Regions from separate parts of the Bradyrhizobium sp. UFLA05-108 genome, predicted to be linked through region 2. Evidence: riboswitches for the same ligand, from Rfam matches in the RefSeq annotation. Region 2 holds a riboswitch; the other holds the start of a gene.
What was found. A riboswitch is a leader RNA that binds a small molecule or an ion and turns the genes downstream of it on or off. The one in region 2 is predicted to bind S-adenosylmethionine.
Positions count from the first base shown of each region.

Region 1 (3,961 bases), on a different contig from region 2:
GATGCGCAGGAGATTTTCCAGCACCACCTTCGGCTGCCGCGTCGCCTGGAGCGTCTGCGACAGGATGACGTAGTCGAAGGCGTCGTCGGGGTAGTTGAAGAGGTCGGTGTCGGCGTCGCCCTGCACCACCGCGAGCCCCTTGGCGACGCAGCGGTTGACGCCCTCGCGCGACAGCTCGATGCCGCGACCGTCGATGCCGCGATTTTCCAGGAGCTGCAGCAGATCGCCTTCGCCACAGCCCACGTCGAGCACCTTCGAGCCGTGTTTGACCATCTCCGCAACCAGCAAATGGTCGGCGCGAAACTGGCCGGACTGTTCGGTCGCAAGGCCGCCCAACGGCAGCACTTCCTGTACAGACATGGCTAGCCGCCCTTGCCGTTGAGGCCGCGCGCCTTGCCCGCGGATTGCAGGAAGGCGCGTGAGATATCGAAGAATTCGGGAACGTCGAGCAGGAAGGCGTCGTGGCCGCGATCGGTCTCGATCTCGGCGAACGACACCCGCGCGCTCGACGCGTTGAGCGCGTGCACCAGCGCACGCGATTCCGAGGTCGGGAACAGCCAGTCGCTGGTAAAGGACACCACGCAGAAGCGTGTCTTGACGCCGGCAAACGCCTTCGCCAGCACGCCGTCATGGTCGCCGGCGATGTCGAAATAGTCCATGGCCCGCGTCAGATAGAGATAGCTGTTGGCATCGAAACGCTCGACGAAGGACGAGCCCTGGTAGCGCAGATAGCTCTCGACCTGAAAATCGGCATCGAACGAGAACGTCGGCAGCTCGCGGTCTTGCATGCGCCGGCCGAACTTGCGGTGCAGCGCGGCATCGGAGAGGTAGGTGATGTGCGCAGCCATCCGCGCCACCGCCAGCCCGCGATGCGGATGGATGCCGTGATCGGTATAGCGGCCGTTGTGCCAGTCGGGATCGGCCATGACGGCCTGGCGGCCGAGCTCGTGGAAGGCGATGTTCTGCGCGGAGTGCCGTGTCGAGCAGGCGATCGCGAGCGCGGAGAACACGCGCTCAGGATAGGCCGCGGTCCATTGCAGCACCTGCATGCCGCCCATCGAGCCACCGACCACGGCAAACAGCGTGTCGATGCCGAGACGGTCGATCAGCATCGCCTGCGCGCGCACCATGTCGGGGATGGTGATGATGGGAAAATCCAGGCCCCACACCTTGCCCGTCGCCGGATTGAGCGAGGCAGGTCCCGTCGAGCCCATGCAGCCGCCGATCACGTTGGCGCAGATGATGAAGTAGCGTTGAGGATCAAGAGGCCGGCCGGGCCCGACCAGGGTCTCCCACCATCCGGGCTTGCCGGTGACGGGGTGGATATTCGCGACATGCTGGTCGCCGGTCAGCGCATGGCAGATCAGGACGGCGTTGGAGCGCTCGGCATTGAGCTCGCCATAAGTCTGGTAGGCGATCTGGAACGGGCTGAGATCGATGCCGCAATCGAGCGCCAATGGTTGCTCGGCGCCGAAATACGCAACCTGCGAACTCGGATGATCCGCCTCGTGCGAGCGCTCTTCGGCGATCGCGGGGCTCGGTACTGACGTGACGCCAACCATCTGACCATCGACCTCGTTGGCGACGGCCCTCAAGCCGCCGCTGACATCAGGCCATGAAAAACCCGGCCTGAACGATAGGTTCGGCCGGGATCGGATGCGTCCCCGGCCTGTTTAGCGAGTTTTTTAACGTGGCTGCAAGCCGGCCGGCTCAAATGACCACGGAACAGGCAAAAACTAGTTGCTGGAGCGGTTTTCGTCAAGCCGCTGTACCGATTAACCAAAAGGGAGCCTTGCGAAGTCAGGCGAAATGACCGTCATTTCTCTTTGCTTTCGGCGTCCATCCTGCCTAATCAAGACCCATAGCGCCGGCGGGTCCGCCTCGGCCGATCCGCTTTTGAAGACCTCTCAACAGCCTCTGGCCCAAATGTCCCAACGTCCGCCCGCGCCACCATCGTTGCAGGAATTGCGCAAGGAGATCGATGCGATCGACGAGGAAGTGCATCGCCTGCTGATGCAGCGCGGCGACATCATCGATCGCCTGATCCAGGCGAAGCAGACGCAGGAGGTCGGCTCGGCCTTCCGGCCGGCGCGCGAGGCCAGCATGATGCGCCGCCTCGTCGAGCGACATCGCGGCATCCTGCCGCTCGACACCATCGAGAGCATCTGGCGCGTCATCATCTCGACCTTCACTTACGTGCAGGCGCCATTCTCGGTGCATGCCGACGTTTCGGTCGGCGAGTCCGCGATGCGGGATTCGGCGCGCTTCCATTTCGGCTTCACCACGCCCTATGTGCCGCATTTCAGCGCGCAGGCCGCCGTCGAGGCGCTGGCGAAATCGAAGGGTGATCTGGCCCTGGTCTCGGCGATCTCGAGCCGCACGCCATGGTGGAGCGAGCTCGAGGCCGAGGGCGCGCCGAAAATCATCGCGCGGCTGCCGTTCCTCGAGCGCGCCGACCATCCGGCCGCGCTGCCCGTCTTCGTGATCTCGCGGGTTGCCGACGACGCCATGGTCACGGAGGTCCAGACCTGGAGCGTGCGCGTGTCCGGCTGGAACGCCGACACGGCGAGGGCGCTGGCGCCGCTCGCCGACATCGTCGCGGTGCCCGATACCGCCTTCGACGGCGCTGCGCTGCTGGTGTCGGAGACCGGCATCGGCTTCGAAAAAATTAAAATGGCCCTGATCCGGGCCGGCGCCTCGGTCCGCTCGTCGGCTCTCGTCGGCGGCCATGCAACGCGCTATACGGTGCCCCCGAACGGGTCGACCAAATCTGATGTGAAGGCTTAAGGCCGCCCCGCATCCTTCCGGAGTAGACGATGTCCCGCCCCGTGCCGAATCCCGGCATTCTCGATATTGCGCCCTATACGCCCGGCAAGAGCCCGGTGCCGGAGCCGGGCCGCAAGGTGTTCAAGCTGTCGGCGAACGAGACGCCGTTCGGACCCTCGCCCAAGGCGATCGAGGCCTTCACGCATGTGGCGACGCATCTGGAGGACTATCCGGAAGGCACCTCGCGCGTGCTGCGCGAAGCGATCGGCCGCAGCTATGGGCTCGACCCCGACCGCATCATCTGCGGCGCCGGCTCGGACGAGATCCTCAATCTTCTCGCGCACACCTATCTTAGCCAGGGCGATGAAGCGATCTCCACCACCCACGGCTTCCTCGTCTACCCGATCGCGACCATGGCGAACGGTGCCAGGAACATCGTGGCGGCGGAGGCGAATTTCACCGCCGACGTCGACGCGATCCTGAAGGCGGTGACGCCGCGCACCAAACTCGTCTGGCTCGCCAACCCGAACAACCCGACCGGCACCTATCTGCCATTCGACGAGGTCAAGCGCCTGCGCGCCGGCCTGCCGTCGCACGTGCTGCTGGTGCTGGATGCCGCCTATTGCGACTATGTGTCTCGCAACGACTACGAAATGGGGATCGAGCTGGTCGCGACCACTGAGAACACGGTCGTTACCCACACCTTCTCCAAGATCCACGGGCTCGCCGCGCTGCGCGTCGGGTGGATGTTCGGTCCGGCGCATATCATCGACGCCGTCAATCGCATCCGCGGTCCGTTCAACGTCTCGACGCCGGCGATGTATGCCGCGGTCGCCGCGATCGAGGACACCGCGCATCAGCAGATGTCGAAGCAGTTCACCGAGACCTGGCGCAACTGGCTGACCGAGGAGATCGGCAAGCTCGGGCTGAAGGTGACGCCGAGCGTTGCCAACTTCGTGCTGATTCATTTTCCGGCAGAGAAGGGCAAGACCTCGGACGAAGCCGACGCCTTCCTGACCAAGCGGGGACTGGTGCTGCGCGCGCTGAAGAATTACGGCCTGCCCCATTCACTGCGCATGACCATCGGCACCGAGGAGGCCAACCGCCTCGTGGTCGAGGGCCTGCGCGACTTCATGGGCGGCGGGAAATGAGCGTCGCCCCGCACTTCCAGCGCGTCGCACTGATCGGCTTCGGC
Region 1 is NZ_JBANAZ010000063.1:44,467-48,427, forward strand. Features, by position in the region: gene metW (methionine biosynthesis protein MetW) at 1-360, opposite strand, end outside; gene metX (homoserine O-acetyltransferase MetX) at 363-1,562, opposite strand; SAM riboswitch at 1,653-1,732, opposite strand; gene SO140_RS34555 (chorismate mutase) at 1,927-2,787, shown strand; gene hisC (histidinol-phosphate transaminase) at 2,817-3,917, shown strand; gene SO140_RS34565 (prephenate/arogenate dehydrogenase family protein) at 3,914-3,961, shown strand, end outside.
Region 1: it holds a riboswitch for S-adenosylmethionine, as region 2 does, so the genes downstream of both, metX (homoserine O-acetyltransferase MetX) here and SO140_RS01235 (O-succinylhomoserine sulfhydrylase) in region 2, are expected to answer to the same signal.

Region 2 (3,961 bases):
TTCCGCATCACGAAGCCTGCGGAGGCGGCGCAGCCTTGGCCGCGCGCTCGCGCTCGACCCTTTCGGTCACGTCGCGCGCCATCGCCACCGCTCCGTGCACGGCACCGCCGGCATCTCTGACAAGCGCAAACGTCATCTCGATGTAGAGCTTGCGTCCGCTCTTGTGCAGTGCGCGGGTCAGCGTAGGACGGCCGGCAAGCTTCATCATGCCGCTCGACGTCGCAGTCTCAAAGCCCTTCCAGTGCGCGGCGCGCAAATGTTCGGGAACGATCAGGTCGAGGTTCTGGCCGAGCGCTTCTTGCGCGGAGAACCCGAACAGCGCGCTCGATGCACGATTCCATCGGACGATCGTGCCCGAGCGATCCGAATAGATCAGCGCATCCGCGGCGTCTTCCAGAATTCTTGTGTCGAGGTCGGATTGATCTGTCATGTCGCCACCTCGCTTACAGCTCGGATTTAGGTTCACATCCTGGCACACATTCGGTGTCATCGCCCGACTTGTTCGGGCGATCCAGTATTCCAGAGGCAGCTATTATAGAGTCGATAGGCCGCAGCGTACTGGATGCCCCGGTCATCAAGCCGGGGCATGACGGCGGCGGGTGGGTGGGCTAGCAGCTACACCCGAAAGTGCTTGCTCAGCTTCAATCCCTGCGCCTGGTAGTTCGAGCCGATGCGCTGGCCGTACATGGCATCGGGCCGCGCCAGCATCTTCTCGTAGACGAGGCGGCCGACGATCTGGCCGTGCTCGAGGATGAAGGGCACTTCGCGCGAGCGCACCTCGAGCACCGCGCGCGCCCCCTGCCCGCCGGCGCCCGCATAGCCGAAGCCGGGGTCGAAGAAACCGGCATAGTGCACGCGGAATTCACCGACCAGGGGATCGAACGGCACCATCTCCGCGGCGTAGTCCGGCGGCACCTGCACCGCTTCCTTGGACGCTAGGATGTAGAACTCGCCGGGATCGAGAATGAGGCTGCCGTCGGGACGCGCCGAGATCGGCTCCCAGAAATCCTCGATCGCGTAGCCGGCGCGGCGATCGACATCGACCACGCCGGTGTGGCGCTTGGCGCGATAGCCGACGAAGCCGCCGCCCTTTTCGCCGGAGAGATCGACGGAGACGGCGACGCCGCCGGTGAGATCGGCATCGTCGATGTCGACGAGACGCTCTGTCGCATGCAGCGCCTCGAGCTCGTCAATGCTGAGGATGGCATCGCCGGTGCGGAAGCGCACCTGCGACAGCCGCGAGCCCTCGCTCACCAGCACCGGAAACGTTTTAGGGCTGATCTCGGCATAGAGTGGGCCGTGATAGCCCGCACCGATCATGTCGAAACGGCGGGTGCCATCGGCGATCACGCGGGTGAAGACGTCGAGCCGACCGGTCGAGCTCTTCGGATTGGCGGCCGCGACGATCTCCGGCGGCAGCGCGAGACTCTCGAGCAGCGGCACGATGTAGACGCAGTTGGTCTCCAGCACCGCGCCGTCGGTGAGGCTGAACTCGTGCAGCTTCAGCTCGTCGATGCGCTCGGCGACGGTGGCGCCGGGCCCGGGCAGGAAGCTCGCGCGGACGCGGTAAGCAATATCACCGAGTCGCAAATCGAGGCTTGCCGGCTGAATCTGGCTTTCGACGAAGTCGTAGGCGGGCAGGATAAGCCCATCATCCGCCATCGCCGCGATCATGCGGTCGGGCAGGATACCATTGGCGTCGGCGGCGACCGTGAACGTCAACCGGTGGTCCTCATCTCGGGTCAAACGCATCCAAAAATGCGGAAAAACGAACCTTTTACCGCTATCCGATGGATGCCTTGACGAAAAGGCCATGGCGGAATATGAGCATGACTTATCCCGTGGTGATTTGAGCCGGCCGGCTTGCAGCCACGTTAAATAAATCGCTAAACAGGCCGGGGACCTCTGTGATCCCGGCCAGTGGAGATATCCAGGCCGGTTTTTTTGTGACCATTTTCGCATCGATGGTCATGTCGGAGGTACCTATGTCGAAGTCGCCCGCCAACTACCGTCCCGAAACCCGGCTGGTTCATTCCGGCACCCTGCGCTCGCAATATGGCGAGACGTCCGAAGCGCTGTTCCTCACCCAGGGCTACGTCTACGCGAGCGCCGAGGAATGCGAGGCGCGGTTCAAGGGCGAGGATCCCGGCTTCATCTATTCGCGCTATTCCAACCCGACGATCGCGATGTTCGAGCAGCGCATGATCGAGCTCGAGGGCGCCGAAGCCGCCCGCTCGGCGGCAACCGGCATGGCCGCGGTGACGACCGCAATCCTGGCGCCCTTGAAGGCTGGCGATCACGTTGTGGCATCGAGGGCGCTGTTCGGCTCGTGCCTCTACGTGGTGCAGGATCTGCTGCCGCGCTACGGCATCGAGACCACGCTGGTCGACGGTCTCGATCTCGACCAGTGGCAGCGCGCGGTCAAGCCGAACACCAAGACCTTCTTCCTGGAAAGCCCGACCAATCCGACGCTCGACGTGCTCGACATTCCCGCCATCGCAGAAATCGCACACAAAGGCGGCGCGCGGCTCGTGGTCGACAACGTGTTCGCGACGCCGATCTGGCAGAGCCCGCTCGCGCTCGGTGCCGATGTCGTGGTCTATTCCGCGACCAAGCACATCGATGGCCAGGGCCGGTGTCTGGGGGGCGTCATCCTGTCGTCCGAAGCGTTCACCGCCGAGCACATCCACAACTTCATGCGCCAGACCGGGCCGTCGATCTCGCCGTTCAACGCCTGGGTCCTGCTCAAGGGGCTGGAGACGCTCGGCGTGCGCGTGCGCGCACAGACCGACACCGCGGCCCGCGTTGCCGAGGTGCTCGCCAGCCATCCAAAAATTTCGCGTCTGGTCTATCCCGGCCGCGCCGATCATCCGCAGGCAGCTCTCGTGAAGAAGCAGATGCGCGGCGGCTCGACGCTGGTCGGGTTCGAGGTCAAGGGCGGCAAGCAGGCCGCATTCCGCGTGCTCAATGCGCTGAAGCTCGCCAAGATTTCCAACAATCTCGGCGACGCCAAGAGCCTGGTGACGCATCCGGCGACCACGACCCATCAGCGCCTGAAGCCGGAAGACCGCGCTGCGCTCGGCATCAGCGAAGGCTTTATCCGCTTCTCGGCGGGGCTCGAGCATGCCGACGATCTGATCGAGGATCTCACCGCGGCGCTGGAGAAGGCGTAAGGTAGCCACGCTTTCGGAAAAGTAGGGTGGGTTAGCCGAAGGCGTAACCCACCTCTTTGCTCTCCACTCGTCGAGAGAAGTGGTGGGTTACGCTTCGCTAACCCACCCTACAATCGCTACAGCAGCCGAGCTACATCGGCCGATAGGTCCGCACGTCCGCAGGCACGTTGACCCCTAACTTGATCTGGCCGACGGAGCGGATGATGTCGTCGCCGAGGAGCTGCGCGAAGCAGGCGTAGCCCCAATCATTCATGTGCAGGCCGTCGGAGATCACAAAACTCTCGACCGGAATGGCCTGCTTCTCGTGCCAGTCGCGCATCACCTCGAAGCGCGGGAAGATGCCGACGTGGCGGAGCTCCGCGACGCGGCCGAGCAGCTTCACCATCTTGCCGGCGCTCTCGGGACGCTCGGTGACGCGCGGCGAATATTGCGGATCGACCAGCACGATGTCTGAATCGCCGGCCGCCTGGATGCGCGTGATGCCGTCCTCGACGAGCTTTGCGGTGTCGCCCGGATCGAGGTTGCGCAGCACTGCATTGGTGCCGACCTGCCAGATCACGAGATCCGGATGCACGTCGATCACCTCCTTCTGGAGGCGCTTCATCATCTCGGGCGCGTCCTCGCCGCCGACGCCGGCGTTGATGACGGCGATGTCGGCGGTCGGATATTGCCGGCGAAGCTGCCCGGCGAGGCGGTTCGGATAGTTGAAATCAGGCGAGCTTGCACCGAAGCCTGCCGTCGATGACGATCCGAACGCGACGATGACGACTGGCTTGCCCGCGACCAGC
Region 2 is NZ_JBANAZ010000001.1:283,100-287,060, reverse strand. Features, by position in the region: gene SO140_RS01245 (PAS domain S-box protein) at 8-430, opposite strand; gene SO140_RS01240 (2'-deoxycytidine 5'-triphosphate deaminase) at 616-1,752, opposite strand; SAM riboswitch at 1,832-1,911, shown strand; gene SO140_RS01235 (O-succinylhomoserine sulfhydrylase) at 1,986-3,173, shown strand; gene SO140_RS01230 (SGNH/GDSL hydrolase family protein) at 3,304-3,961, opposite strand, start outside.